DNA from 3 places in the Shewanella litorisediminis genome. Region 2 is predicted to be linked to each of the others. Evidence: predicted binding sites of a transcription regulator. Region 2 holds the regulator's gene; each other region holds the start of a gene.

Region 1 (10,578 bases), 560 kb from region 2:
GCTGCTGAACGTGGTGAACAATGCCAAGCCGACGGTACTGATTGGTGTATCCGGTGCTCCCGGCCTCTTTACCGAAGAGATCATCCGCGCCATGCACAGTCATTGCGCCCGTCCAATCGTATTCCCGCTGTCAAACCCCACCAGCCGGGTTGAAGCGACGCCAAAAGATATCCTGCACTGGACCAGCGGCCAGGCACTGGTCGCAACCGGAAGCCCGTTTGAACCTGTAGTGGTGGACGATGTGACCTACGACATCGCCCAGTGTAACAACAGTTACATCTTCCCCGGCATTGGTCTTGGGGTGCTCGCGTGCGGTGCCAATCGGGTTTCAGATGAAATGCTGATGGCCTCCAGCCGGGCGCTGGCGGAGTGTTCTCCATTGGCAAAAGACGGCGTTGGCCCCTTGCTGCCACCGCTGGAAGAAATTCACGATGTGAGCAAGCACATTGCCTTTGCCGTGGCCAAGGTGGCTATCGAACAGGGGCATGCACTTGACACCACAGATGAGCTGCTGCTGCAGTCCATCGAGGCCAACTTCTGGTACCCCGAGTACCGCCGTTACAAGCGCACTTCGTTCTAATAAAAAAGCCCGGCACAGCCGGGCTTTTTTTATGGGGTAAGCTTCATGGCTTATTCAGCCATCGACTCAAATCCCCATCACCTCACGCATGCTGTTATACATGCTTCTGTCGGTGCGGGCTTTTTTCAGCTTTTTCACGCTTTCCTTCAGCGCTTCCTCGGCAACACGCACATAGAGCCCACTGTATTCCTGCTCGGCAATGGCTTCATCTGTGTCCTGAAGCTCAGAGATATCTCGGGCAACTATGCTGAGCTGTATCCAGGCATTCGCCAAATAAAACCCGTGGAAGACACTGCGTTCAAACAAAGAGGTTGCACTGACAGGCAGCTTGTCCCAGGCACGGGCAAATTGCCCGTCTTTGTCAGCCAACAATTCGTCGCACAGGCTGTGATAAGCCGACAATAGCGACTCAGGCAACCTGTCGAGCGCAACAACGCGACCTGCAACCTTATCTGCCACCTGCTGCGCCAATGCCCGGTAATTTGCGTCAATCTCGCTCATAATAATACCTTGAATTCCTGTGAAACCTTCAGCATTGCCACCTCATTGGGTCGCGATTCAGTGCTGAAATTAAATAATGGAGACATAAATTGGCGTCTTATACACATTCTGCAACCCAATTGCAAAAGTGCATGGTGGGCTTTGGATTATCGGCCGGTTTTCCAGTATCAAATAAAGAAAAACTGGGAAACTCCATGACATACGGTTATGATTTGCGCAGAACAAAAAATAACAAATTGGCAACAGATTTAGATGAAACTTGATTTTCCAAAGTCCATTCTTTGGGCCAGTTTTTTGCTTATTCTCTGGCAGCCTGTGCATGCTGGGGACTTGTCGCTGGATGAAATAGACAAGCTGTTCAGCCAACTGGAAACAGATCCATCTCAATTTGAGTCAATTCCCGAGCAGGTTGAACTGCTGAAACAAAATATTGCCGCCGACGACATCCCCCGAACCCTGCGCCTGAAACGGGCACTCTGTTGGTCACCCGACCTGACCAAAGAAAATGCTCTGGATAAGGCTTTGAATTATGCCAATGAACAGCTTGCGCTGCCCATGGTTCAGGCTGATATCCCCAGCCAAGCCGATTTGACACTCTGCCGTGGCTGGCTATTGCAGGAAAAAGGCGTCATGGCCGACGCCATGAGTGATTACAACCGCTCGGTTGCCCTCGCCTATCAATCGGAAGAACCCCGTCTCATAGCCGATAGCCGCAGCCTCAGGGGCGCCCTGCTTTCTTATCAGGGTAACTTTGCCGATGCACTGGAAGATCTCATCACCTCCCAACATCTTTACGAAAGCCTGAATCAAACCTACTGGGCCAGATACAACCTCCTTGAGCTTGCTACCAGTTATCGCCGTTTCGGCGACCCGGCCACGGCTATTCGTTACTACGAAGATCTCCTGCAAAAGTACACAGAGATAAAAGACAGCTTTGCCATTGTGGGGGTAAAGGCCGAAATGGCCATGGCATATGAAACCCTGGAAGAATATGACAAGGCACTCATCTACTATCGTGAGGTACTGGCAAGCTGGGAAGCGCAAAAAGATCCCGTCAACATTGCCGCCACCCGGGTAAACATGAGCGGTACCCTCATTAAGCTTGGCAGGTTGAAAGAGGCAAAGGCCGAGTTAGAGCTGGCCTTTGCGGATGTAAAACCAGAGCATGTGGGCTTCTATGCCTTCAAGCACTTGTTTATGGCTCAAATTTTGCTCGCGGAGGGTAAACCCATGGATGCTTTGCCGCTGCTGCAAATTGGCGAAGAGAGTTTCCGCAATGTGGAAAACAGCCGTGGATTAGCCGAACTCTATGCCACCAAAAGCCAGGCCTATGCCGCCCTCGAAGACTGGGCCAACGCATTTTATAGCCTTGAGATACAGAACTCGCTCCATACTCAACTGGACAGTCAGCTGCAATCTCAGCGCACCACAGAGATGCGCACCCGATTCGATACCGACAGAATAGAAAATGAAAACCGCCAGCTGATTGCATATCAGCGGTTGCGGGAAAAAGAGATGGCCATATTGCAGGAAAATAAATTGCTGCAATTCACCATTATTATCATGGGCATTATTATCCTCAGCATAGTGTCTATTTTTGCCTATAAGCAGGCACAGCGCTCAAAGCTGATGGAACGGCTGGCCCTTACTGATCACCTGACGCAACTGGCCAATCGCCGACATACCTACCATGAAGGCGAGGCTATGTTCCGAAGCGCCAGGCCAGGCAGTCCACTCTCGGTTATCCTGTTTGATGCCGACCATTTCAAAAAAATCAATGACCATTTCGGCCATGATGTTGGTGATAAGGTACTGATAGCCATGGCTCAAAGCAGCGTTGGGCAAATGCGTAAAGGCGATTTGGTCGGCCGTATCGGGGGGGAAGAATTTCTGGCGCTGCTGCCACACACTACCCTGGAGCAGGCCGTGGAAATTGCCGAACGCCTGCGGTTAACCATAGAAACCACGGATTTGTCAGAGGTTGCTCCCGGCCTTGGTATGAGCATCAGTGCCGGTGTTGCCACTTTGGACAGCAGTCGGGATAAAAACTTTTCCAGTTTCCTTAACCGGGCCGATCATGCGCTGTACCGCGCAAAACACAATGGCCGTAACCGGGTAGAGAAAGAGGATTAATCTTCCGGCGTCAAATGCCAGAGAATGTGGCTCTGAGTATTTTCTACCGGCATGTTGAACCACCGCTCATAGAGCTCGGCAAAACCGCCCTCTTCCTGAAAGTCAGCGAGCGCCTGATGCCATTGCTGCACCGTCAATGCAGGTGTGCCACGCGAAAACGCAAGATAAAGCTCCACCCTCTCCAATTCAAACAACGGGGTAATCGCAAACTCTGTTGTACCGGCCTGACTCAGCAACATACTGACGGCCAAATCCGCCTGACACCAGTAGCGAACTCTTCCTGCCAGCAGTTGCCTCAGGGACTGCAACGGGTAGCTGGATACTTCAACGTTTTTTACCCCGCTTTTTTTGAGGATCCGTTCAGAAGGCGAACCCCGATATACCCCCAAACTGCCATACTCAGCAGCCGCATCCAGGCTTGTGGGTATGTCGGTATCTGTCGCCAGCTTGTACACCTTAATCCTCGCGGTCGCGATAGGCCCCACAAAATCAAACTGACTGCGCCTCGAATCTCTGAGCGCTGTGGAAAACAGTAATATATTGGGGAGCTGAGACGCCACACTGTAGGCCCTGGCCCAGGGCAATACCTCTATGTTGGCCCCTTCATTCAGCCGGGCCTTTAAATGCTCAACCAACTCCACCGCATAACCCGTGGCCTTCTCACCTTCAAGGTAACTCAGTGGTGGCAAGGGTTCCGTCAACAGGCGCAGCCTTATCGGAGCAGTGGGGTCTGCCGCTTCTCCTTTTGCCATCAACGAAAAACACAGCAGGGCAGTAAGCAGCAAATAGCATGTATAGCCCAATCGATGCATTCCTTAACCTCAACGCCAGCCGGTTTAACTCCAGCATAGCGGCCAAAACGCAGACAGACCAGCAAAGCTTTGCCTGACGCTGACGGCAAAAACTGCTACTATCCGCCCGAGATTGACTATCTGCTTAAGCCAATGACTTCAACCCCCTCTCACGCCCAACTCAGCGACCTTGCCCGGCTAATCAAAGACTGGGGCAAAGCACTCGGCTTTTCGGGGCTGGGGATCACGGACACTGATTTATCGGCCGAAGAGCCCCGATTCCTTGACTGGCTGGCCAAGGGGTATCACGGTGAGATGGCCTATATGGAAAGCCACGGCCTGATGCGTACCCGAGCGCAGGAGCTGCACCCCGGCACCATCAGGGTTATCGCAGCGCGCATGGATTACCTACCCGAGAACGCCGGATTTGCCGCAAACCTGCGCGATCCCAATCTTGGCTATATTTCCCGCTACGCCGGTGGCCGCGACTATCACAAGCTCATACGCAACCGATTGAAAAAGCTCGGCGAGCAAATCGATGCCTGGCTTGACGAACGTGGCTTTGCGTCGTCAAACTTTCGCCCTTTTGTCGACTCTGCCCCCATTCTTGAGCGGCCGCTGGCTGAAAAAGCAGGCCTTGGCTGGACCGGCAAGCACTCGCTTATTCTTAATCATCAGGCTGGCAGCTGGTTCTTTTTGGGAGAACTGCTGGTTAACCTGCCGCTGCCCATAGACATTCCCATCGCCAACGATTGTGGCACCTGCGTGGCGTGCATCAAAAGCTGCCCAACCGATGCCATAGTCGCGCCCTATGTAGTCGATGGCAAACGCTGTATTTCCTATCTCACCATCGAGCTTCAGGGCGCTATCCCGGAAGAATTCCGCCCATTGATGGGTAATCGCATCTATGGCTGCGATGATTGTCAGCTGGCCTGCCCGGTCAACAGTGGCTCGCCGCTTTCCAGCGAAGCCGACTTTCAAACCCGGCAGCCACTCAAGTTGCCGTCGCTGCTTACGCTGTTTGCCTGGGATGAGCAAAGCTTTTTACGCCAAACCGAAGGCAGTGCCATTCGCCGTATTGGCCATAAAAGGTGGCTGAGAAACATCGCTGTGGCGCTGGGGAATGCCCCGGCAAGCCCCGATATCCTGAACGCCTTACACGCGCGCCTCAGGGATGAAGACGTGGATGAGATGGTAGCCGAACATATACATTGGGCCATCAAGCGTCAGCAAAGTGGCCTGACTGAAGAGAGCCGCAAGACGGCGCGCTTGGTGCGCGCCATCGAAAAAGGCATGCCCCGGGACGCCTAAGGCGTGTCCAGCGTAAACCCGATTTTCACTGTCACCTGCCAATGGGCTATCACACCTGCCTCAAGGTGACCGCGGGTTTCAACAACCTCGAACCAACGCAAATGATGCAGTGACTGCGCCGCCGCAGACACCGCATTACGAATCGCGTCATCGCTGCTGAGGGTAGAGGAACCTGTGACTTCAATTATCTTGTAGACATGATTCATGGCAAGCCTCCTTAAGGCGAGGGTGCCGCATTAAGCTGCAACCCCGATGATGTTCCCTCAGTATAGTCCCTGATTTCACGGGTAAGGATTCATCCAAGGCGTCGACGCAGCTCGCGGGAGGCATCCACCATGTTACGAAGTGCTGGCTCCACCTCATCCCAGGTGCGCGTCTTGAGGCCGCAGTCCGGGTTTACCCAAAGCTGCTTGAGCGGAATCCGCTTGGCCGCCCTTTCCATCAGCGCCACCATGGCCTCCACGTCCGGCGTGTTGGGCGAGTGGATATCGTACACGCCCGGGCCAATCTCGGCCGGATACTCAAAGTCTTCGAAGGCCCGCAGCAGCTCCATGGCCGAGCGGCTGGTCTCGATGGTGATCACATCGGCATCCATGGCGGCAATGGCAGCTATGGTGTCGTTAAACTCGCTGTAGCACATGTGGGTGTGAATTTGGGTGTCATCCCGCACGCAGGCAGCGCTGAGCTTAAAGGAGTCCACCGCCCAGTCGAGATACGTCTGCCAGTCGCCGCGGCGCAGCGGCAGCCCTTCCCGGAAGGCCGGCTCATCAATCTGGATAATGGCGATGCCCGCCCGCTCCAGATCCGCCACTTCATCGCGAATAGCCAGCGCAATCTCCTTGCAGATGGTTTCGCGGCTGATATCTTCCCGGGCGAAAGACCAGTGCAGAATGGTCACAGGCCCGGTCAGCATGCCTTTCACCGGCTTATCCGTAAGGCTCTGGGCGTACTCAGCCCAGTCCAGCGTCATAGGTTTTGGACGCGACACATCACCGTAAATCAGAGGCGGTTTCACGCAGCGGCTGCCATAACTCTGCACCCAACCATTTTTGGTAAAGCCAACGCCGTCGAGCTGCTCCCCAAAATACTCCACCATGTCGTTACGCTCGGCTTCACCGTGGACCAGCACATCGATACCAAGCTTTAATTGGCGGTCGATGGTATCGCGGCACACCTGCTTAAGCTGGTTGTCGTACTCGAGGGCGCTGATTTCACCTTTACGGGCACGGCTTCTCAGGGCGCGGATAGCTGGCGTCTGGGGAAAGGAGCCTATGGTGGTGGTAGGCAAGAGTGGCAATTTAAGCCGCTGTTGCTGCTGTTGCTGACGAACCGGAAACGCACTTTGACGCTCATAATCCGCGCAGGAAAGCGCAGCAAGGCGCGCAGCAACGGCGGCATCGGCGGCCTGGGCACGTTCGGCGCGGCGGGCCACGCACTCGGTGGCAATAGCGGCAGCCTCAGCGCCGTTGGGCACAGTGAGCAGGGTATTGAGGCTTCTCAGTTCCAGCAGCTTTTGTTTGGCAAAGGCAAGCTGGCGCTTGAGTTCAGGCTTAAGGGCCGTTTCGACATCAAGGTCCACCGGTGTGTGCAGCAGCGAGCAGGAGGTCGCCAGCCACAGGCGTTCACCAAGGTCTCTTGCCACCGGGGCAATGCGCTCAGCAATCAAATCCAGATCTGCGGCCCACACGTTACGGCCGTTGACGAGGCCCAGGCTCAGCACCTGCTGCTGTCCAAGCCTGGGCAGAAATACGTCTAGCTGCTCGGGGGCCGACACCAGGTCCAGGTGCAAGCCGGCCACCGGCAGCGCCTGAATAATCCCGGCATGGTGGGCTACTGAGCCATAGTAGCTGGTCAGCATCAGCTTAACCGACACGCAGGTAAAGGCCTGATATGCGGTTGAAAACGCCGCCAGCCAGTCTGCGTCAAGATCGAGTGCCAACACGGGCTCTTCAATCTGTATCCAGGTCACGCCCTGGGCGGCAAAGCGAGCAAGCAGCTCAACATAAGCCCCCAGCAGCTGGGGCAGCAGGCTTAACTTATCAAACTCACTGCCGTAGGCCTTAGACAAATACAGGAAAGACACGGGCCCGAGAATGCAGGGTTTGGGATCGTAGCCCAGTGCTTTTACTTCTTCGACTTCATCAAACAGCTGGGTCCAGGCAATGGAGAAGGCTTGGTTGGCGTGAAGCTCTGGCACTATGTAGTGATAGTTGGTGTTGAAATACTTGGTCATTTCCGCTGCGGCGGCCGCTTTACCACTTGGCGCACGGCCTCGGGCAACCCTGAACAGGGTATCCAAATCAACCTTGTCACCATCGCGATGGCGAACAGGAATGGCATTCAGGGTCGCCGCCAGGGTCAGCACCTGATCGTAATAAGCAAAGTCCCCCACGGGCAAACGTTCAACGCCAGCGTCGGCCTGCCACTGCCAATGGGTCTGACGCAATGCCTTGGCCTGCGCGAGCAGCTCATGCTGGGACAACTCTCCACGCCAGTATTGTTCGAGGGCGAATTTCAGCTCACGGCGACGGCCTATTCGTGGGAAGCCAAGACTATTTAATTGCATATTGTATACCTTGTTGGTTTAATATGAGCACATTTCAAAGAGGAACACCTGTTAAACAATTTTTAATAGGCGTCTGGACGTCTAGAAGTTTATTGTGGTAGTCTTCTGGCAAGCAAACGAATTGCGTTCACGGGCAACATGAACAAACTTCATGTGGAGTAGAGATGATAGAGCTAAGACACCTTCGAACCCTGATGGCACTGAAAGAGAGTGGCAGCCTTGCGGCCGCGGCCAAAAAGCGTTTTGTGACCCAGTCAGCCCTGTCTCATCAGATTAAAGAGCTGGAAACCCGCATCAACTCCCCTGTGTTCGTGAGAAAAAGTAAGCCCCTGTCTTTTACTCAGGAAGGCGCCAAACTGCTGAATCTGGCAGAAGAAATTCTGCCTCGGGTGATGGAAACCGAGTTTGTATTGAAGAAAGGCCTGGAAACCGATGCCCATTTGCTCAAGGTCGGCATCGAGTGTCACAGCTGTTTTCGTTGGCTGATGCCGGTGATGGAAGCCTTCAGGACTGAATATCCGAATGCGGATTTGGACTTGTCCAGCCGTCACCTGTTCGACTCACTCAATGCGCTGGAGTCCGGTGAGCTGGACATAGTACTGACATCCGATCCCGTACCCGGGCATCAACTGGCCTATCAGCATCTGTTTGATTTTGAGGTGCGCCTGGTGGTTGCCAAAGAGCACCCGCTGGCGAGCAAGAGCCAGGTACTGCCGAAAGATCTGGAAGGCTTGCCCATCATCAGCTACCCGGTGCCACTGGAACGTCTGGACCTGTTCCGACTGTTTCTGGAGCCTGCCGGCGTGGTGCCCGGAGTACAGAAGAGCTGCGATCTGACCTCGGTACTGTTTCAGCGCATCGCCTGCCAGGATGGCATTGCCGCCCTGCCCAGCTGGTCCATCAGTGAAGCACAGGGTCTGAGCCTGAGCAGTTTGCGTCTCGGAGCCGAAGGGCTGAAGCGCCCCTTGTTTGGTGCCTATCGCCGTGGCAGTGCCAACTCCCGCCAAATACAACGCTATCTCGAACTGGTGGCAGCAGAAGGCTTGGCCCGCCAGTCACAGTAAGTTCGTCTGTTAAACCGCCCACACCCGAAATTATTCATATAAAAAACGCCTGCAATTGCAGGCGTTTTTATATGTTGTTCTGTGAACTCATAGGGGATTAAGCAGCAAACCGCGCATCGACAATACCCTGCGCAACACCAAGCCGGCTGAGTTGGGGTTGCGGGTCTGGCGCAGGTTGTGGGCAATCATAAACTCTTCTTTGAGTTCTTCATCGAGCCCAAGTGAGTCAAAGGCTTCCAGTGTCAGGGTTTGCTGCTGGGTATCTATGATTTGCTTGATAATGCCCAAGGGGAATGACTCTTCCGATTCGGCATTGAGATACGCAAAGGCTGTCAGAGCAATCATCTGTCCGAACACGCTGAAGAGTGCCAGGGTTTGTACTTCGTCCGGGTCAATATTGTTGCTTACCAGATCTTTAAGGCTGTCCACCGCAGATGCGGCAATGCTTTCGGTCAGGCGCCAGTATCCCAGTACCAGCTTCTTATAAGGCTGCGGCAGCTCATCGAGGCGCTCTTTCAAATAAAAGCTGAACGCGTAGCGATAAATGTTCACCTGCCCCAAACGGATAAGCGCATCCTTCAAGCTGCGGTTTTTAGTGTTATTGGCGGTTCCGCCCACGTGAGCCGTGGTGCTTCGCCACAATAAATGCGCCGCAAGCGCCGGATCGCTGGAGACAATATCCACCACATTACGCACATCGCCGTCGGCAAGGATGGCCTTTTTCAGTGGAATAAGGATCCCCCTGCGGCCTAATACCTGCTCTTCATTGGCGATGATCGCCCTGATTTGAGAAAAAACCTGATGCTCAAGCTCAGTCATGAAACTAACCTATTTTTGTCCGGGCAATCAAAAAGGGACTCAAGTTTGGCCTTAGCAATAAACCCGCCCTGGCTGTTATTACCGGGGAATTTACCCATAAAATCCTGCCCATGGTCAAGCTGATTTCCGTCCGTTTCAGCATTTTTCGGGGAGCAGCCTCAAAAGGCTCCACTCTCCCTCGCGAGCTGGTAAATTTCTTCAGCTAAAAGCTGATATCCGGCGTCATTTAAATGAACTGTGTCCGATTTCATGGCGCTTTGTGACAGCAGCTGCGGCAGCGTATCCTCAAGCAGTGGCAGAGAAAATTGCTCAGCCAGTTCCTGATACAAGGGTAATGGAGATAAAAACACCTTTCGGTCTGGCACGGCAATCAGGAGCACAGGCACCTGCCTTCCCTGAGCTTCCCTAATCATAGCTTCCAAATTGCGCTTAAGCTGTGCTTTATCTTGATTTCTGAGGATATCGTTGCCACCTTCCATCAAGATGAGCAAATCCGGTTGGGTCTCATCGAGCAATTCCCCGATCCGCGTCAGCCCCTGGGCTGTGGTTTCCCCCGATACGCCGGCATTAATCACTTCGCAGCCGCACAAACGGGCAAGGTGCGCCGGGTAATCCATCCCCTCACGCGCGCCAACCCCAAAGGTTAGGCTGTCACCGAAAGCCAATATGCGGGCATTGTTGCCCAGAAAGGGCAATTGTGGCCCACCGCAGGCAGACAAAAACAACAGGACGAACAAGACTGACAGGATACGCACTTTGTACTCCCCGGACTAATCCGTCTGTTATCGCCCAAAAAAAAGCCGGACACAAGTC
Region 2 (10,578 bases):
CGTCGCTGTGTCCCTGAGTCAACAGGATATGGGCCACGCGGCGGTAACAATCGGCATCGGCCAGACTGGAGCCACCAAACTTATGCAAATGACAACGCGCCATCACTGACTCCTATTCAACAGGCTGCTACGGCAGCCAGGCCGGCTTTGATATCGGCCACCAAATCTTCTGCATCTTCAATCCCCACCGACAGGCGCAGCAGGGTGTCTTTAATTCCGGCCTCGGCGCGGGCTTCTGGCACCATGGCCCTGTGGGTCATGGTGGCGGGCACGGCCACCAGCGACTCCACGCCGCCCAGGCTTTCGGCCACACTGAAGTGCTGTAAGGCTTCGAGGAAGGCCACCACTTCTTTTTCTCCGCCCACCAGTTCAAAACTCAGCATAGCGCCAAAGCCTTTTTGTTGCCGCGCGGCAATGTCGTGGCCCGGGTGGTCGGCAAGGCCCGGGTAATACACCTTGCTCACCTGGGGGCTGTTTTTCAGTACTTCCACTATGCGCTGGGCATTGGATTGATGCTCACGTACCCGCACGCCGAGGGTACGAATGCCACGCAGGGTAAGATAGCTGTCAAAGGCGCTGCCAGTAAGGCCCAGGGTGTTGGACCACCAATGCAGGGTCTCCCCAAGCTCGGCATCTTTGGCAATGACGGCGCCGCCCACCACATCGCTGTGACCGTTGATGTACTTGGTGGTGGAGTGGATCACTATATCGGCGCCCAGCAGCAAGGGTTGCTGCAAAATCGGTGACAGGAAGGTGTTGTCCACCACCACCAGGGCGCCGACCTTGTGGCTGGCGTCACTGATGGCCTGAATATCCAGCACCCGCAGCAGTGGGTTGGATGGGGTTTCGAGCCACACCATGCGCGGCTTTTGGGCTATGGCCTGCGCGAGCGCAGCCTCGTCAGTCTGGTCCACTACCGCCAGCTTAAAGGCGCCTTTTTTGGCGAGGTTGGTAAAGAGGCGATAGCTGCCACCGTAACAATCGTGGGGCACGACCAGGAGATCGTCCGGCCCCAGGAGGCTGGTCACCAGAGTAATGGCGGCCATGCCGGTGCACGTAATAACGCCGGTCGCACCCTGCTCCAGTTCTGCCAGAGCCTCGCCCAGAATACAGCGGGTCGGGTTACCCGAGCGGCTGTAGTCGAATTTACGCGGATTCTTGTGACCATCGAAGGAATAATTGGTCGATAAATAGATGGGAGGAACCACGGCACCGTGCTGGGTGTCGCTCTCTATGCCTTGACGCACCGCGATGGTGGCTGCTTTGCGCTGTGTCATTCTGTACTCCTCCGATGTTACCGCACGGAAATAAAGATGTCTGGACGGCTAAATTTACCTAAGCACTGTCGACAGGTCAATAGGCATCAAGACGTTTAGACGTCTAAACGTAAGAAAATCTATTGATGTTTGGGGTGATTTCGCAGCAATAATTTGACTGTAGTTTGTAAGGGTTTAAAATCTGCTGCGAATTTTGGAATAAATCAGGTGAGTCAATGACTGAGTGGAATGGCGATTACATCAGCCCCTATGCTGAGCACGGCAAAAAGAATGAGCAAGTGAAAAAGATCACCGTGTCCATTCCTTTAAAAGTGTTGAAAATCCTCACTGACGAACGTACCCGTCGCCAGGTTAACAACCTTCGTCACGCCACCAACAGTGAATTGCTGTGTGAAGCATTTTTGCATGCCTACACCGGCCAGCCACTGCCAAACGACGATGATCTGTCCAAGGACAAACCCGACTCTATCCCTTCAGAGGCCAAGAAGCTGATGGATGAGATGGGCATCGAATGGGAAGACATGGAGTAAGCCTCCCTTCCACACCAGCACAAGGACCCCGCCGGGTCCTTGTGTCGTTTCAGGAGTTGGTAAATGTTGTCCGATCCTCTCACTCTGGTGTTGGCGCTGCTGATTATTTTCAGTGGCGCCCTGATCCAAAGCCTGATTGGTTTTGGGCTTGCCGTGGTTGCAAGCCCGCTGCTGTATCTGGTTGAGCCCGAGCTGGTACCTGTCCCTGTTATCCTGATGGGCTTTTCCATTGCCCTGCTTACGTTACTCAGGGAGCGCAGCGCCCTTGAGTTTGCCGGTCTTCAATATGCCCTGCTGGGGCGAGTTCCCGGCGGCATCCTCGGTGCCGGCCTGCTGCTGATGGCACCCCAATCCATATTGGGTCTTGCCATTGCCGTGATTGTGGCGCTGGCCGTGATGCTGAGCCTGATGAAAATCAGCGCACCTATCAACCGCCTGACTCTGTTTATTGCTGGCACGGTTTCCGGCGTTTTTGGCACCATAGCCGCCATTGGTGGACCGCCAATGGCGATTCTGTTGGCAGGAAAAGATCCCAACAAGTTCCGAGCGGCCCTGTCGGCATTTTTTATTTTCAGCTCATTGATTGCCTTGAGTATTCTGGCATTTGCCGGCCTGGTTACCGCGGCACAGCTCCAGTGGTCACTCATTCTGTTGCCCGCGGTATTTTGCGGCTATTGGGTCGCAGGTCGCCTTCTGGGACGGGTCGATAAACAAAAAACCAGAGTCGCGACCCTGGTTCTTTGTTCAATCAGTGCACTGGTGCTGGCGACCAAGTCGCTGCTCGCCCTGCTGGCAAGCTAATGCCAAACCTCTTGCGACTCAGAAGTGATAGGAACTTTGCAGTACTGCGCCCAGGGTATCCTGTTCTCCCCACATGCCGGCCAAATCCAGTTTAAAGCCAGACCCTATCTGAAAGCCGGTACCGAACGAATAAAGATCTGCCGTCATGTCATTGAGATCCTGACGGTAACCCACCCGCAGCGATAGCCAGTCCAGCGCCTGCCACTCGGCTCCCAGACGCCAATATTTGGTGCCCTCCAGCCCAACAAACTTCTCATTGTCCATCAGGTCCAGGTCTGAGCTCAGCTGCCAACTGCCAGTTTGAAACGCGGCACCAAAGGTGACCATGGGCCCGGCCCGGTATGTCGCACTGACCCCTTCTGACTCTATGGTATCCAGCTCACGCTCAATCAGGTTCCGGCCCACCAGCCCCAATGTCAGTCCTTCCATGGGCATCATGGCAATACCGGCATCCAAATTAAACCCTGAGTCGTCGTTACGATAGTCGTCGCTGTCAAAATCACCGGCATCGAAATTGTTGGCACTGACGGCATAGTTAAAACTGTCGAGCCGCTGCAGTTTAGGGGTCAGGCCTACGGTAACGGGCATATTGACTATGGATAACGGCAAACTGACCGAAAGCGCCAGTTCAGATGAGGCACCGGCAATCACCCGTCCCTGGGAGGTTAAGTCTTCCAGTGCCGGGGGAGCCTGCGGATCCAGGGCTTCCAAAAGTTGAATATCGGCATCGCTGATATCGGCTAAGGCAATCCCATCAATGTAGCTGCGGTAATACACACCCCAGCTTATTCCCTTGGTAGGCATGGCAAAACTGAATCCAATACCGCCAGAGGCATAAGCGGTATTGCCGTCCAGTCCGCGCAAATCACCCAGCAGCGCCTGACGAAAACTGTCGATGGCAGCTGCGTCACCGCGGTTAATCGCCGCATCCAGGCCATCGTAGTTGTCTTCGAGGGTATCGAACTTGTCGGTCATGTTGTCCTTGTCAGACACCTCGGCCCCAAGCACAGGAATAAGCAGCCCGAAATCCCCTTCGGTATAACCGGGCAGAGACAGGAGCGCCGGGTTCATCCAGGGTGCGGCCTCCAAACTGGCCGACGCCACACCCGTGCCCCCCAAGGCATCACTGCGGGCTTCAAATACATCCTGGGCAGCAAAACTGTATGGGCAGAGTATCAGCCCCAATGAGGCTGCGATGGGTTTCATCTTCATGCTGTTCTCCCTGATTTTTCTATTTTTGACCCGGCAACAGTCATATAAAAGCGTAGTTCAGGGCGGAACAAAGGGCGGCGATATCATCATAAAAAAAGCCCGCAAACGCGGGCTTTTTTCTACTAATCGATTAGCGCAATCAGGACAGATAAGATTGACCGGCGTAAAGGATGAAATGCCGAAGCGCAAGTACCCCAATCAGGCTGGCACAGGCCGCTGTCACCATCACGCTGCGACCATGTTTTCCGCTAAGACGCATCAGCAGCGGCACACCAAAGCCGATGGCGACCACCCCAATCCAGAACACCGATGCCCAGAGCCCGTCCGAGAGTGACGCCAGCGCCGCTGCCGCTGCGCCGCCTTTAAAGTAAAGCGCGGTAAACAGCATAAACAGGAACAGCATTTCCATGCCCATCACAGGCAGTTCAAAGGCGTGCTGACGCTCAAGGTCGCCCGAGGGTTCGCCGGTATGCTTATCGCCGCCAAACATCAGTACCGCCAGTAAGCTGTTGGCCGCCGCGCCCGCCGACAGGCCAGACACCAAAAACAGCGCAGGCAGCACCGCGGTATTGAGCATCGGATACGCATTCATGGCGGAAATCAGGAAGCCGGTATAAGCCCCCACCACCAGCGACAGCACAAAGAGCGCACCTTCAAGCATGCCGCGAAGCTTGCCAAGGCTATCGGCAAGGCCAGCGAGGAAGCCCAGACCACACTTTGGCAGCTCATCTCTGAACACCACCAGGGCATAGGCAAAGGTCAGCGGAATGTAAGCCAGGAGCGCTATCACCCCAATCGACATCACGGAGCTTAAGTTGTAGTTAATCAAAATCAGCCAGAAGTGGAACGGCTTGGTCAGGTCAAACACCAGACACAGCATCCCAAGGCAAATGGCGATGGGCGCAATCAAGGCAGCGGCCTTGAGCACGGCGCTTTCAGCACGGCTCTGGCCACCTCCCTGGGTTTGGCCGCGATACCAACGCAGACCAATCCCCATCAGCAAACTGCCCGCCGACAAACCGGCCATAAAGAGGTACACCGCAATCACCCAATGCCAGGTAATGCCGTCGTACTGACTCATATCACCCCAGATATTGTTCATAATCAGATACCTCCACGCTTGGCTGGAATACGGTACAGCCTGGGTTTGGTGCCAAGATGTGTCTTGTCCTGATAGCTCACCTTGGTGGCAAGCAGTTTGGATACCTCGCTGCCTGGGTCGGCCGCATCACCAAAGCACAGGGCATCGGTGGGGCACACAGTCACACAGGCGGGTTGTTCACCCCGGGCAAGACGGGTTTCTTTACAGAAGTTGCATTTATCGGCCACCCTGGTTAGGGGGTTCATAAAGCGCACCTTGTAGGGGCAAGCTGCCACGCAGTACATGCAGCCCACGCACTTGTCGGCCTTGATGGACACAATGCCATCGTCGCCCACATAGGCGGCGCCCGTGGGGCACACCTTGACGCAGGGCGCATCTTCACACTGCTGGCACGACACCCGGTTGTACTTGAAGTGCAAATGGGGTGCCTCGCCGAAGGGGCCTTCGATGCGAACCTGCAGACGGCTCACGCCATCGGGTACCTGATTGATGCTGCGACAAGCCACGCTGCAGGCCTGACAGCCGATGCACTTGTTCTCGTCGTGCACCATTACATATCTTTTGCTCATAGTCCGGGCCCCCTTATGCCTTTTCCAGGATCACACCCGTGGTGTGCACGTTCATGCCGCAGACCGGCGCCGTCACATTGGGCAGCAGGTTTCCACAGTGAATACCCTTGCCGGTGGCGCGCACCAGCTCGCGATTCTTCGACCCAAACCCCATGTAAGCAAACACGGTATCCGGACGAATGCCCTTGGTGACCAGCGCCTTGCCCTCTTCCACACCCACGCTGGATTTAAGCCGGATGGCATCACCATCCTTGATACCCAGCGCCTCGGCGGTGCTGGGATGCACCCATACCGCGTTGTCCGACATCAGGTTGGCCAACATGGGGATGTTGTGTGTGGCACCATTGGTGTGCACCGCCACCTTGCCCTGAATGAAGTAGAGTTCATCCGGCTGTTTTAAGGTCACGGGTCGGTATTGGATGCCGCCACGGCCCGGGGCCATGGCTTCCACCTTGGGGCTCACCAGCTCAATCCGGCCACTGGGGGTTTTGAACTTGAGCAGACTGGCGTAGCTGCCATCCTCATCCGCGGCATGGGCGCCGGGGTAGGCGGCCACAAAGTCCTGCACCATGGATTTTTCACGCAGCATCAGCGGTTTGCCATAGCTGACAAAGCCCTTCTCCTTGATGTGATTCAAAAGCGCGACATCCTTGTTGGTCTGCAGCAGTTGCAGGGTTTCCATGTTCTCCCAGGGGTAGTACTTTTCCATGCCCATCTTGAGGCCCAGCTCGCGGAAGATTTGCCAGGAAGGCTTGGTATCGCCAATCACGTCCACCACCCGCTGACGCACGTAGTAGCCGGGGCTCTTGCCGGACTTGTCGCTGATCTCTTCATCCCGCTCAAGGTAAGTTGACTCGGGCAGAATAAGGTCGGCCCAGGCGGCGGTCTCGCTGATATACACATCCACCACGGCCACAAAATCGAGCTTTTTCATTGACTCAACCACCTTGGCGCGGTCGGTCATGGTTTGCATCGGGTTAGTGCGGCACATCACCCAACCGTGCAGCTGATAGGGTTTGGCCTCCAGGGTTGCATCGATAACCGACTGATAAATGCCGCCTTCGCTCCACATCATGGCGTACTGCTCGTCCACCTGATCGATGCGCTTTGCGGTTGGCTTTGGCATGTCGGCCACGCCGGGTTTACCCAGTACGGGGGCTACGGCTTCACCGGCCAGCTTGTTGTAACCGGCCGCCTTTTGGCCGAAGTAGAGGCCGCCCTTGCGCTCAAAGTTACCAATCAGCACGTTGGCCGCATACAGAGCCCGGCGCATATCAAACTCTTCCGGGGTGAAGGTGGCACGGTGACCAAAGTCCACCACCGCATGGGGCGCGGCCTTGGCAAATTCCCGGGCGATGCGGCGAATGTCTTTGGCGGGTACATCGGAAATGGCTTCTGCCCACTCGGGGGTATAGGCGCTGACTTCGGCGGCAAAGGCCTCGAAGCCTTCCACATAGCGCTCGATAAAGGCTTTGTCGTAAAGGTTTTCGCTAATCAGCACATGGCACAGTGCCAGCGCCACCGCCACATCAGAGCCGGGGCGAATGGCGTACCACTCGTCGGCCTTGTCGGCCACGATGGAGAAGCGTGGCTCAAACACCACCAGCTTGGCGCGCTTGTCGGTTTGCGCCTTCATCATGGCGCGGGTTTCGGACATATTGATACCTTCGTAAAGGTTATGGCCGAAGTTGATGATGTATTTGGAATTACCCAGATCCCGCTTCACCTTGCCACCGAACATGGCATTGGCCGCTATCACATAAGCGCCGGGGCAGGTGGAGGCATGGGTAAAGGTGTTGGGGCTGCCAAAGGCCTTGGCAAAGTGGAACAGATGGCCCGAAAGCGACCCGGATTTGGAGGAGAAAGCCACGGCTTCGGCGCCGTGTTCGCGGCGAATTTGCTCAAGCCGCTGGGCCAGGATGCTGTAAGCTTCGCTCCACTCAATTTCCTGCCACTTGCCCTCACCGCGCTCGCCGACACGCTTCAGAGGCTTCACCAACCGCTGTGGATCGTACAGCAGGCTGTGTCCGGCGCCGCCCCTTGCACACACCTTGCCGCCAAAGGATTTGGCTGCGGCGTTGCCTTCGATGTACACGGCCTTGCCATCCAGCACCCGCGCCGAAATCGGGCAACGGGTGGAGCACATTTCACAAATACTCGGAATGGCTTTTTCGCTGCCACTGAGGGGCTGTGCCCCCATGGCCGCCAGCGTCCCCGGCAATGCCGTGGCCAGGGCGCACCCCGCTCCGGCCGCACCGGCACCTTTGAGAAAGTCGCGCCTGCAGAGCTCTATCATGGTTTCCTCCAAATGCCCAAAGGGCAGAATGGGATTAGCGTTATCGTTCTTCTGTGGCGAATGACAGGCATTCACCGGCTAATGCCATTGTCGGCAGGGCGTATTGGCAGGGATATTGTGGAAAACCACATAGCGCGCCCCTTTGTGATGCAGGCAACACTAATAAGCTCTCCCTGGGAAAAGGAAGCCTTGAGACAGGAGCGTTGGGGAAATGGGGTAACAGAGAGACTTGGGGGATTGGCAATCGACCGAGGCGGTCAGCTTGATGCTCACGGTTCACTGAAATTGACATGCTGAACAAGGCCGTTAACAAGTCAGCGAAATCGGGTTTCACCCCCTAAAGAGGTAGTTAAGGGAAGGGTGAAGTTCAAAAGTGTCACATGGATCACACGTCGTTAACCAGTGTTTCACGCCCAACATCAACAATCACTTAAATAAAAATCATCTATTTTTCTGTAGGTTAATAGATATTCATTAGATTTTTTTCAATGAAATTTTTATCAATTAGATAATTTTCATGGATCTGATCCACTTCAAATTTCTCCGTGTCGTCCTTTGTTAAATTTTAGCCAACAGGAAAACGAGGGAGCCAGGCTCCCCGCTCAGGGAAGAAAACCAGCCAACCCGCGAAAGGAAGATGATGATGAAAACCACCCACTCCATTGGCCTTGGACTGCTCCTTGGCCTGATCCTCGGCAGCAGCGCTCTGGCTGCAGACGGCGGCAATCCCAAGAAAGGCAAACATCTCTACAAAAAAGAATGCAAAACCTGCCACAGCAAAGGCGACGCTGCCGGTGAACTCACGCCCATGAGCAAAACCATGGCTCAGTGGGACAGATTCTTCGAAAAGGATATGCACAAGGGCAAACCCGAAGTATTCCAAAAGCTGTCTGAGCAGGAACTGAAAGACGTACAGCAGTTTCTCTATGACCACGCTGCCGACTCGGACCAACCGCAAACCTGCGGCTAAGCCCAAGGGCTGAAGTCTAGCCCGCCAATAACGGGCAACCACCAGAAAAATATTCCCGGGTTGCGGGACACATGGGGCAAGCCCCAGGGCCTTGTACAACCCAAATTCGACCGGCATGACCGGTCAGGAGCGTGAGTATGCGTACCCTTATCTCTCTGGCAGTAGCAAGTGCACTGGGATTCACTCCCCTGCTGTTTACCCCTCAGTCGCTGGCCGCTGACAACACAGCAGCAAACGATCAGGCCAAGATTGAGCGTCTGCAACAAAAAATCGATGAACTGTCGGAAGAACTGGCTGACCTCGATACCCGAGTCAATAAAACCGAGCGCCACACAGCGCTGGACAGAATTACTTTCAGCGGCGACTTTCGAACCCGGGTTCACTCGCTGCACTACCGGGACGTGACCTGGAACCCCGGCATCAAGATGAACTTTGATGACTTTGGCCGCCGTGCCATGGCCGGTGAATATGGCGATCCCATGGATCCCACCTCCCCCCTTGGCAAGATGATGGCCGCCAACCCGGATCTGGCCGCCGCCTTTATGGGTGGGCAACTGGCCGGTGTTATGCCCTGGGCCCTTGGCAGCACAAACACCTACGATATCGACAACGATCTTTTTTACACCACCCGACTGCGCCTCGATATCAAGGCCAATGTGTGGGAAAACGTGAACTTTGCCGGTCGCCTGTCCATGTACAAAAACTGGGGCGACTCCACCGGGGTACAGGTATTTGACTCCTGGCGCTCCTTCTCCATGGACGGCACCAACTCCGGTAATACCAGTGGCGACTGGCTTAGGGTAGAGCGTGCCTATTTCGACTGGAAAAACATCGGTGGCAGCGAGTTCTATCTGTCCATCGGCCGTCGCCCTTCAACCTATGGCCCACCGTCTCACATCCGCGAAAACGAGCAGCGCGGCGGCACGCCGTCTGGCCACCTGGTGCACTTTAACTTCGATGGCGCCACCCTGGGTTATAACCTAGGCGAAATCACCGGTATCGAAGGCCAGGTGGTACGCTTCTGCTACGGCCAGGGATTCGAATCCCAGTGGGGTAACGGCGAACTCTTTGGCAATCTGGTCACAGAAGACACCCACCTCGGCGGCTTGAATATCGATGTCATTAACGATGGCAACCACTTCGTGCAGCTCACCCTGTTCGGTGCCAAGGACATCAACGATGGCTTCAAGGGTTCCATGGCGTTCCCCAATGAGCTGGCCGCGATTTTTGCCCCCACCATGTACCAGGACATGCAAAAGTTCGACAGTTTTAACTTTGTCACCCGGGTACAGCCCAGTGGTGTGATTGGTGACATGTTCCTGGGCGGCCTCGGCTACGTGTATGAATCCGATGACGACTTCAAAGCCTTTGCCTCTCTGGGCTGGACCCGCGCCGAGTCAAACGGCAATGCCGGCATGTTTGGTGGCCTGCTCACAGACGCCACCTTTACCGGCAAGCTCAGCGCCGATGGCAGCGAGCTGATGATGGTGCCTCTGGCGGCCGAGAGTGATGCGTCCCACGACGGCTACGGCGTTTATATCGGCATGCAAATGCCCGCCCCTGGCGGCAAGTTTGGCCTCGAGTACAACTATGGTTCCAAATACTGGAGCCCCTTCACCCAGGCCCAGGATGACCCCATCGGCAGCAAGCTCGCCACCCGCGGCCATGTGGTTGAGGCTTACTACCTGTTCGAGGTCAATCCACGCATGTTTATCAAGCTTGCGGGTCTCTACTACGACTACGAGTACACAGGCTCGGGCACCCCGGTTGGCGCCCCCGCGAAGGTGGATGATGTGATGGCTGGCAGTGCCGTATCCCTGC
Region 3 (10,578 bases), 430 kb from region 2:
GGGGCATACCGTGCTGGGAATACACATACCCCAGCATGCTCCAGATGATGCCCGCCGCCACCAGCACGGGTTTGGACTTTCTAAGGTGCAGCTTCTCTTCCAGCATCACCAAGGTATAAGCCAGCACAAAAATCAGAATGGCCGCATAACCGACCCCGGAATGGGTCAGATTCAGCCAGTCACCCCCGCCCGTTTCACTGGCCCGGGCGAGCGGCGCAAACAATACCGCCATCATAAAAGAAATCACAAGCCCCGCTTTGCGGTGGACTCCCCCAATCCAATGCTTCGTTCTCATAGCTAGCCTTATTCGTTGGAAACTGGGCAGAAAGTAGCACGCCGCCGGAGGGGCAAATGTTGATTGGGCGCAACTTTCTTGGAATAAGCTTTGCCTGAATCACAAAAAATTTCAGTATTTTTTTACATTTACCTACAAGGTGGTAATAAAAAAACAAAAAAGCGCCCTGAGGCGCTTTTTTATCCCACTATGACCTGTACTTAGAATGAATACAGCAGTGTCATGTTGGTTTCTGTGTCAGTGCTCTTTTTACCATCCAGCGGCTCATTGTTGTAACGCACCACCACGGCAAATTTCATCGCCAGCGCGCCAACGATATTGGCCGTCAGAGAGGTTTCAGAGCGGGCTTCCAGCTGTTCGCCATAGTCAGCAACGATGAGTTGCCTGAACTTGGAAGAATCGCTGATCCTGGTTTCAAAATTCAGCACGCCGTGGGCAACCACGCTGTCTTCCGAGCTGTATCCCAGCAGGGTGCTCTGCTCATCATCCAAACGACGATACTGGTAACCCGGACCCACTTCCACGGCAAGCGTGGTACTTTCGGTATTGATAAAACGATGACCATAACCCACGGCACCGCTCAGCTTGTAGTCATAACCGGTAAAAGGGTCCTGCTCGTAATTGGCGTTGGCAAACAGGTAGTTGTCATCGTTAAACTTATAGTTGCCCTGGACACCGGCGAAGTAGCGCTCGGCTGTCACTTCATCCGTGTCTTCCTTGTAGAGCGCTTCCAGGTCGTACTGATTTTCCCAGTTACCCAGCTCATGTCTGAGCCCGAGACGGCCCTTGAGTGACGTGGTGTCTGTATTGCCTGTGGTCAGAGTGGCACCCAGTTCGGCTTCACCGGCAAAAGTCTTGTCGCCTTCCACGAAGTCGGCACCTGCCATGGCGGCAAAAGGTGTCACCGCCGTCAGGGCGGCGGCAATCAGCAGTTTGTTCATCATTCTCTTATCCTTATCAGGTGTTTTCGCTCCCAAAAATCGCCGCACATGGTACCACCTGAGGTCGAAAATGAGAAATACACCACAAAATCCGGCAGTTGACAGCGCAACTATGGGCAGGATTCCTATACGGATAAAAGGGGCTTATCAGGTACCGCAAAAGGTGCGGAAGGGGCCAAAATCCTGTGGCGCGCCCTGTCCGTAGGCTTCACAGCCCTCTTGCTCCTCAAAGGGGCGGCACACCACCTCAAGCAAACGTTCAAAGGCGGCCATATCACCGGCTTCCGCGCTATCCAGCGCCCCCTGCAGCAAGTGATTGCGGGGGATATAAACGGGATTGACGCTCAGCATCAAGGTCCTTACTTGTGCTGCTGATACCGCCTCAGACGTCTGTTCACGACCGAGCCGCTCATGCCAGCGGGCAAGCCAGGGCGCAAGCCTTGAGCTATCGGGCGTCAGGGCCTCGATTCCACCAGGGGCTGCACTATTGGCACTGTCCGCCAAGGCACGAAACGCCTGGGTAAAGTCGAGCCTCAGCTCACCGAGCAACGTCAGGAAGTCCATAAAGAGTTCAAGGTCGCCGTCCTGTACGGTTTTCAGGCCGAACTTGGCGGCAAACACCGCCAGCCATTCGTTGGTATACACCTCGGCAAAGCCATCGAGCACCGACTGGGCATGGGCCAGCGCCTCGGTTTCATCCTCCGCCAACAGCGGCAGCAGGGCTTCGGCAAAGCGGGCCAGATTCCAGCGGGCAATGCCAGGCTGATTGCCATAGGCGTAGCGGCCGTCGTGATCGATGGAGCTGAACACGGTGCGGGCATCATAGGTGTCCATAAAGGCGCAGGGACCATAGTCAATGGCTTCACCGGAAATGGTGACATTATCGGTATTCATTACCCCATGAATAAAGCCTATGCCCATCCACCTGGCCACCAGCTTTGCCTGTGCCCGAGACACCGCATTGAGGAGCGCAAGAGCCGGCGCTTCATCGCTCACAAGCTCGGGATAGTGGCGCTTCAGGCTGTAATTAACGAGTTCTCGCAGCCCTTCATGGTCACCGCGCGCAGCCGCGTATTCAAAGGTCCCCACCCGGATATGGCTCGATGCCACCCGCGCCAGCACCGCGCCGGGCTTGATGCCATCGCGGTAAATGTCTTCACCCGTGGTTACGGCCGCCAGCGCTCTGGTAGTGGGAATACCCAGGGCATGCATGGCCTCCCCCATCAGATATTCGCGAAGCACGGGCCCGAGCACCGCCTTGCCGTCACCGCCACGGGAAAACTGCGTACGCCCCGACCCTTTAAGGTGCAGGTCGCGACGCCTGCCATAAATGTCTTTAACTTCGCCAAGCAATAAGGCACGGCCATCCCCCAGCCTTGGCGAAAAGCCCCCAAACTGGTGGCCCGCGTAGGCCATGGCAACAGGCTCGCTGCCTTCTGCGGTCAGCATGCCGCAAAAGAAGGCAGCCAGTCGGCTGTCTTCCATGGCGTCGGCATCCATCCCAAGCTCTTCAGCCAGCTGCTGGTTAAAACACACCATGGCGGGCGCAGGAACCCTTGCCCCTTGCCAGGGCTCAAAAAAGCCCTCCATGTGCCGGACAAAACTGTTATCGAATTGAAACGGGGAAAACACCTTGGACATCCTCTGCTCCGACATAACGGCGATGGGCTAATGCTAACCCGTTTGTCCGGCGAGCATAAGCAAAAGCGCACATTTACCCGCTTATGACAGATAGCCAAATAAAAAAGCCCGCAATGGCGGGCTTTTTCAGTTCAGAGCGATTAGAGGTTGATCTTCGGATCCAGCTCGCCGGTCTGATAACGCTTGTACATGGCCTGCAGTGACAGCGGCTTGATTTTTGATGCCATACCGGCACAGCCGAAGGCTTCGTAGCGCTCGGTACAGATATCGGCCATGGCTTCCATGGAGGCCTTGAGGAACTTACGTGGGTCGAACTCACTTGGGTTCTCGGCCAGGAACTTACGTACCGCGCCGGTAGAGGCCAGACGCAGGTCGGTGTCGATGTTCACCTTACGCACGCCGTGCTTGATGCCTTCCACGATTTCTTCCAGAGGCACACCGTAGGTCTCAGGAATGTCACCACCGTACTGGTTGATGATTTCCAGCCAGTACTGGGGTACAGAAGAAGAACCGTGCATTACCAGGTGGGTATTGGGGATGCGGGCGTGGATTTCTTTGATACGGTCGATACGCAGCACGTCACCGGTAGGCTTGCGGCTGAACTTGTAAGCACCGTGGCTGGTACCGATGGCAATGGCCAGGGCATCCACGTGGGTGTCGGCCACAAAGCGCGCGGCTTCTTCGGCGGTGGTCAGCAGCTGATCGTGGCTCAGCACACCAGCGGCGCCGATACCATCTTCTTCACCGGCAGTACCGGTTTCCAGGCTACCCAGACAGCCGATTTCACCTTCAACAGACACACCACAGGCGTGGGCGAATGCCACGGTCTTACGTGTCACGTCGACGTTGTACTCGTAAGAAGCCGGGGTTTTGCCGTCAGACATCAAGGAGCCGTCCATCATCACCGAGCTCATACCCAGCTGGATAGAACGCTGGCACACGTCGGGGTGGGTGCCGTGGTCCTGGTGGATACACACAGGGATATCAGGATACTGCTCGAGGGCGGCGTTCATCAGGTACTTGAGGAACTGAGGACGTGCATACTTGCGGGCACCGGCAGAGGCCTGAACAATCACAGGGCTGTCGGTAGCTTCGGCCGCCTGCATGATGGCGCGCATCTGCTCAAGGTTGTTCACGTTGAACGCAGGCACACCGTAACCATGCTCTGCAGCGTGGTCCAGCAGTTGACGTAGGGAAATAAGGGCCATTTTTTACTCCATTAATAGGGTGACATCCATGCTGAACTTGGGTCACCGAGGTCGCTATCGTTTGGACTGATTTTTATACCTCCCGGTCTCCCGGGAGGCGGTTTCTTCTAATAATAGTAATGTGTTGCAGTGTTATGCCTTGGCACCACGGGCGGTGAGCATGGCCACGGCTGGCAGCTCCTTGCCTTCGAGGAACTCAAGGAAGGCGCCGCCACCGGTAGAGATGTAAGACACCTTGTCGGCGATACCGTATTTGTCAACGGCCGCCAGAGTATCGCCGCCACCGGCGATGGAAAACGCTGAAGACTCGGCAATCGCCTGGGCGATGCGCTTGGTGCCTTCACCGAACTGGTCGAACTCGAACACACCCACAGGGCCGTTCCATACGATGGTACCGGCATTCTTGAGGATGGCAGCCAGGGCCTCAGCACTGTCTGGACCTATATCGAAAATCATATCGTCTTCGGCCACGTCGCTGACGTTTTTCAAGGTAGCAACCGCAGTTGGGCTGAACTCTTTCCCCACCACCACATCGGTAGGTACAGGGATATCGCCGCCGCGGCTCTGGGCATTGGCTACCAGACGCTTGGCTTCATCAATCAGGTCAGCTTCATACAGTGACTTACCGACCTGATTACCGGCAGCGGCAATAAAGGTGTTGGCGATACCGCCGCCAACCACCAGCTGATCAACGATGCCGGAGAGTGACTCAAGCACGGTCAGCTTGGTTGATACCTTGGAGCCACCCACAATGGCCACCAGAGGACGGGCCGGGTTGTCCAGCGCCTTGCCCAGAGCATCGAGCTCAGCAGCAAGCAAGGGGCCGGCACAAGCGACAGGGGCATACAGACCCACGCCGTTGGTGGAGGCTTCGGCGCGGTGCGCGGTACCAAAGGCATCCATCACGTAGACGTCACACAGGGCTGCCATCTTCTTCGACAGAGCCTCGTCGTTCTTCTTCTCGCCTTTGTTGAAGCGCACGTTTTCGAACACAACCACTTCGCCAACGGCCACATCAACGCCATCGAGGTAGTCGCTGACCAGACGCACCGGGCAATCCAGCGCGGCAGTCAGGTAGTTCACCACAGGCTTCATGGAGAACTCTTCGTTGTACTCGCCTTCGGTGGGACGGCCCAGGTGAGACATCACCATTACCGCGGCACCTTGTTCCAGCGCCAGCTTGATGGTGGGCAGCGAGGCGCGCAGACGGGCATCACTGGTCACCACGCCATCGGCCACAGGCACGTTCAAATCTTCACGGATAAGCACGCGCTTGCCGTTAAGATCCAGGTCTGACATTTTGATAATTGTCATGGTATTGCTTCCTTATTTTTAATCAAAAACAAATTCTTGTGAGAAAAGCTTGTCCCTGCTCTTCTTCATTATCCAGTAGGGTCAATCGGCCTGTGTGGCGGCCATGGCCAGGGCGGTATCGAGCATGCGGTTGGCAAAACCCCACTCGTTGTCGCACCACAAAAGCATTTTCACCAGATGCCCGGCACTGACACGGGTCTGGGTACCATCCACCACGCTGGAGCGCGGGTCATGGTTAAAGTCACATGATACCAGAGGCTCGTCGGTATAGCCCAGTATGCCGCTGGCGCTGCCATCGGCGGCTGCCTTGAGCGCGGCGTTGACGGTAGCGATATCCACCCGGGTATCCAGGGTCACCGAAAGGTCGATGGCGGTGACATTAATGGTAGGCACCCGTACCGAAATCGCCTCAAACTTGTCTTTCATCTGCGGCAGAATCCGCTCGATGCCCCTGGCAAGCTTGGTGTCCACCGGGATAATCGACTGACTGGCGGCGCGGGTACGGCGCAGGTCGTCATGATAAGCATCAATCACCTGCTGATCGTTCATGGCCGAGTGAATGGTGGTGATGGCGCCGCTCTTCACGCCGAAATGGCGGTCGAGCACGTCAATCACAGGCACCAGACAGTTGGTGGTACAGGAGGCGTTGGAGACGACGGTATCTGTGGCTTTGAGGCTGGCGTCGTTTACACCAAAGACGATGGTGGCATCGACATCGGCAGACGATGGGTGGCTTATCAGTACCTTGCGGGCACCGGCATGAATATGGGCTTCGGCGCTTTGCCTGTCATTGAGGGCGCCGGTGCATTCGAACACCAAATCCACATCCAGCTCACGCCAAGGCAGCGCGGCGGCATCTTCAACAGCCAGCAAACGAATGGCGTCATCCCCCAGATGCATCATGCCTTCATCGAGGGTCGCACGGGTATGGAAACGGCCGTGGGTGGTGTCGTAATTGGTCAGGTGAACTATGGCCTCGGGCTTGGCCAGTTCATTAATGGCGACCAGCTGCATCTGGCCCCGTTTGCCGGACTCATAAAGCGCCCTCAGTACGGAGCGGCCGATGCGGCCATAACCATTGATAGCAACACGGATCATAGTGGTGAGCAAATCCTCTGGGGAGGGTGAAAACCCTGTCGGCTCCCCTGCCGACAGAGGCTGACCGGCAACGCCGGTCAGACCGGTGGCAGCTAAGCTGCCACCTTGCTCGCGTCAGTATTAACCCAGCAGCTCTTCGGCGGCAGCAACCACCTTGTCGACGGTGAAGCCGAACATTTCGAACAACTGATTGGCTGGCGCTGACTCGCCGAAGCTGGTCATGCCGATGATGCGGCCATTGAGGCCCACATACTTATACCAGTAATCGGCAATACCCGCTTCCACTGCCACACGTTTTGTGACGCTGGCAGGCAGAACCGTTTCTTTGTAAGCCGCATCCTGCTTATCGAACACGTCGGTAGATGGCATTGACACCACACGCACCTGCTTGCCCTTGGCGGTCAGTTCGGCCTGGGCCTTCACTGCCAGCTCAACTTCAGAACCGGTGGCGATGATGATGAGCTCAGGCGCAGCAGCGCTGTCGACCAGCACGTAGCCACCCTTGGCGACATTGGCCAGCTGCTCGGCGCTGCGTGGCATTTGCGCCAGGTTCTGACGGGAGAAAATCAGCGAGGTTGGGCCGTCTTTACGCTCGATGGCGTATTTCCAGGCCACGGCAGATTCAACCTGATCACATGGGCGCCAGGTGCTCATGTTTGGAGTCACACGCAAAGAAGCCATTTGCTCAACCGGCTGGTGAGTCGGGCCGTCTTCGCCCAGACCGATTGAGTCGTGGGTGTAAACCTGGATGTTCTGCACCTTCATCAGGGCAGCCATACGCATGGCGTTACGGGCATATTCCATAAACATCAGGAAGGTGGCGCCGTATGGCACAAAGCCACCGTGCAGGGCGATACCGTTGATGATGGCGGTCATACCGAACTCACGCACACCGTAGTGCAGGTAGTTACCGCTGGCGTCGTCACCTGTGATGGACTTGGAGGCTGAGTACATGGTCAGGTTGGATGGGGCCAGGTCGGCACTGCCGCCGAGGAATTCAGGCAGCATGGCACCAAAGGCTTCGAGAGCGTTTTGTGAGGCTTTACGGGAAGCGATATTGGCAGGGTTGTTCTGCAGCTTCTCGATGTAAGCCTGAGCTTCTGTGCCGAAGTTGGCAGGCAGTTCGCCCTTCACGCGGCGCTGGTATTCAGCGGCCAGCTCTGGGTAAGCAGCGGCATAGGCAGCAAATTTTTCGCCCCAGGCTTTCTCAGCGGCGATACCGGCTTCTTTGGCATCCCACTGGGCATAAATATCAGCTGGGATAACGAATGGGTCGTGCTTCCAGCCCAGGAATTCACGGGCAGCAGCGATTTCAGCATCGCCCAGTGGCGCGCCGTGGCAGTCGTGTGAACCGGACTTGTTTGGCGAGCCGTAGCCAATGATGGTTTTACAGCAGATAAGGGTTGGACGTGGGTCAGCCTTGGCAGCCTTAATGGCAGCATCGATGGCGTCGCTGTCGTGACCGTCAACACCGGCAATCACGTGCCAGCCGTAAGATTCGAAACGCTTTGGCGTGTCGTCAGTAAACCAGCCTTCAACGTGACCGTCGATGGAGATGCCGTTGTCATCCCAGAAGGCAATCAGTTTGCCCAGACCCAGGGTGCCTGCCAGAGAGCAAGCCTCGTGGGAGATACCTTCCATCAAGCAACCGTCGCCCATGAACACATAGGTGTAGTGGTCAACGATGTCGTGACCGTCACGGTTGAACTGAGCAGCCAGCACTTTCTCGGCAATGGCCATACCCACACCGTTGGTGATGCCCTGCCCCAGAGGACCTGTGGTGGTTTCGATACCAGGGGCATAACCGTACTCAGGGTGGCCTGGGGTGCGTGAGTGCAGCTGACGGAATTGCTTAAGATCTTCAATAGACAGGTCATAACCGGCCAGATGCAGCAGCGAGTAGTGCAGCATGGAGCCGTGGCCATTGGAGAGGATGAAACGGTCGCGATCGGCCCACTGTGGATTGGTGGGGTTGTGCTTCAGATGACCGCGCCAAAGGACTTCGGCAATATCTGCCATCCCCATTGGGGCACCGGGGTGACCGGAGTTGGCCTTTTGAACGGCGTCCATGCTGAGTGCGCGGATAGCGTTGGCGAGTTCTTTACGAGACATGCTCTCTCCTGCTTGTATTGAGGCTTTTCGGGCAATTGTGGGCACATATTTTCCCTTAACAGGGCTTGTGGACGCAAATTTAAATTTCCATATTGACGGCTGGCAAAACCAGTGAGGCGCTATCGGGGGCTTCTTTCGCTGGTCGCATACAAAAACACATGGAAGAAACCACAGCACACCAGGCCTTTATCACCCTGAATTTGTTAAAGTAATTGATTTTCTCTATAAAACAGTCCCCTCACCCAGTCCTATCTTGGTCACAATTGGCACTAAATTTTCTGATCCGGGGGATGATCGTGAACGTAATTTCAACTAAAATGGCCGTCTAGATGTAGATGCTTCTACACGTTTAACGCTTAAAAAGTCGAGATATTCCAAACATGGCAAAACACTTGTTTACCTCTGAGTCGGTCTCAGAAGGTCATCCCGATAAAATTGCAGACCAGATTTCCGATGCTGTGCTTGATGCAATCCTGGAGCAGGATCCCAAGGCCCGCGTAGCGTGCGAAACCTACGTGAAAACCGGTATGGTGATGGTGGGTGGCGAAATCACTACCTCTGCCTGGGTCGATATCGAAGAACTGACCCGTAAAACCGTACGCGAAATCGGCTATGTGCATTCTGACATGGGCTTCGATGCCGATTCCTGCGCGGTACTGAGTGCCATCGGTAAGCAGTCTCCTGACATCAACCAGGGTGTTGACCGTGCCGATCCACGTGAACAGGGCGCCGGTGACCAGGGTCTGATGTTCGGCTACGCCAGCAACGAAACCGACGTGCTGATGCCAGCCCCTATCACTTACGCTCACGCACTGGTTAAGCGTCAGTCAGAAGTCCGTAAAGACGGCACCCTGTCCTGGCTGCGCCCCGACGCCAAGTCTCAGGTCACCTTCGCCTACGACGAAGGCAAGATTGTGGGTATTGATGCCATCGTACTTTCTACCCAGCACTGTGACTCTGTGTCTCAGTCTGATCTGGTGGAAGGCGTGATGGAAACCATCATCAAGCCTGTGGTACCTGCCCAGTGGCTGAACAAGGACACCAAGTTCTTTATCAACCCAACCGGTCGTTTCGTTATCGGTGGCCCTATGGGTGACTGTGGTCTGACTGGCCGCAAGATCATCGTTGACACCTACGGCGGCATGGCCCGTCACGGTGGTGGCGCCTTCTCCGGTAAAGACCCATCCAAGGTTGACCGTTCTGCTGCCTATGCCGCCCGCTATGTTGCCAAAAACATTGTGGCCGCGGGTCTCGCTGACCGCTGTGAAATCCAGGTGTCCTACGCCATCGGTGTAGCCGAGCCAACGTCTATCAGCATCGAGACCTTCGGTACCGGTAAGCTGCCGGAAGATAAGCTGATTGCCCTGGTACGCCAGCACTTCGACCTGCGCCCATATGGCCTGACCGAAATGCTGAACCTGGCACGTCCTATCTATCAGGCCACTGCCGCTTACGGTCACTTTGGCCGTAACGAGTTCCCTTGGGAACAAACCAACAAGGCCGAAGCGCTGCGCGCAGACGCGGGTCTGTAATCAGACGCTCGCCCATGAAAAAAACCGCCGCAAGGCGGTTTTTTTATGTCTGGCTCAACCCCTGAATGCATCACGCCAGCGCGGCACGAGGCAATTCAGCCGTTGGCTGTGGTCTACCCGTGGCTGTGGTCTACCCGTCGCTGTGGTCGACTAGTAGCTGTGGTCGACTAGTAGCAGTGGTCAAAGTGCGCCGCCTGCACCAATAAAAACCCCAACTGGCTTTCTGGCACGGCTTCCAGCTTCAAAGGCTCCAGAGTGCCACCCGGCGTGATGTCCCATTGCCAAGCGGTACTGGCAGCATGAAGGGCACCACAATGCACATGACCTTCGGGTACTTGCAGCCAATAAGCCTCAGGCTCCCCGCCCCGAAAGGCCTTAACCTCGACGCCCCCATGTACACAGAGGCTGTAACCGAGACGCAATCTGTCCCAGGCACT

Evidence for each region. Region 2 encodes MetJ, which represses methionine synthesis genes. Its sites were predicted from a motif close to TAGACGTCTAGACGTCTA; they were not measured.
Region 1: the regulator MetJ is predicted to act here: its motif matches at 7,957-7,974, upstream of metE (5-methyltetrahydropteroyltriglutamate--homocysteine S-methyltransferase).
Region 3: the regulator MetJ is predicted to act here: its motif matches at 8,928-8,945, upstream of metK (methionine adenosyltransferase).

The regions. Positions count from the first base shown of each region.
Region 1 covers NZ_CP069213.1:3,109,575-3,120,152, forward strand. The annotation lists gene JQC75_RS13670 (NAD-dependent malic enzyme) at 1-580, shown strand, start outside; gene JQC75_RS13675 (DUF3069 domain-containing protein) at 647-1,081, opposite strand; gene JQC75_RS13680 (GGDEF domain-containing protein) at 1,334-3,214, shown strand; gene JQC75_RS13685 (substrate-binding periplasmic protein) at 3,211-4,017, opposite strand; gene queG (tRNA epoxyqueuosine(34) reductase QueG) at 4,159-5,316, shown strand; gene JQC75_RS13695 (dodecin) at 5,313-5,522, opposite strand; gene metE (5-methyltetrahydropteroyltriglutamate--homocysteine S-methyltransferase) at 5,612-7,882, opposite strand; gene JQC75_RS13705 (LysR family transcriptional regulator) at 8,047-8,946, shown strand; gene JQC75_RS13710 (HDOD domain-containing protein) at 9,034-9,765, opposite strand; gene JQC75_RS13715 (GDSL-type esterase/lipase family protein) at 9,924-10,520, opposite strand.
Region 2 covers NZ_CP069213.1:3,670,161-3,680,738, forward strand. The annotation lists gene JQC75_RS16240 (bifunctional aspartate kinase/homoserine dehydrogenase II) at 1-103, opposite strand, end outside; gene metB (cystathionine gamma-synthase) at 117-1,277, opposite strand; gene metJ (met regulon transcriptional regulator MetJ) at 1,493-1,807, shown strand; gene JQC75_RS16255 (sulfite exporter TauE/SafE family protein) at 1,871-2,608, shown strand; gene JQC75_RS16260 (conjugal transfer protein TraF) at 2,627-3,820, opposite strand; gene nrfD (NrfD/PsrC family molybdoenzyme membrane anchor subunit) at 3,960-4,922, opposite strand; gene JQC75_RS16270 (4Fe-4S dicluster domain-containing protein) at 4,925-5,491, opposite strand; gene phsA (thiosulfate reductase PhsA) at 5,505-7,787, opposite strand; gene JQC75_RS16280 (c-type cytochrome) at 8,428-8,757, shown strand; gene JQC75_RS16285 (DUF3373 domain-containing protein) at 8,895-10,578, shown strand, end outside.
Region 3 covers NZ_CP069213.1:3,242,813-3,253,390, forward strand. The annotation lists gene nhaD (sodium:proton antiporter NhaD) at 1-235, opposite strand, end outside; gene JQC75_RS14265 (DUF481 domain-containing protein) at 496-1,236, opposite strand; gene JQC75_RS14270 (protein adenylyltransferase SelO) at 1,384-2,877, opposite strand; gene fba (class II fructose-bisphosphate aldolase) at 3,018-4,085, opposite strand; gene JQC75_RS14280 (phosphoglycerate kinase) at 4,218-5,399, opposite strand; gene epd (erythrose-4-phosphate dehydrogenase) at 5,481-6,497, opposite strand; gene tkt (transketolase) at 6,618-8,609, opposite strand; gene metK (methionine adenosyltransferase) at 8,990-10,141, shown strand; gene JQC75_RS14300 (hypothetical protein) at 10,309-10,578, opposite strand, start outside.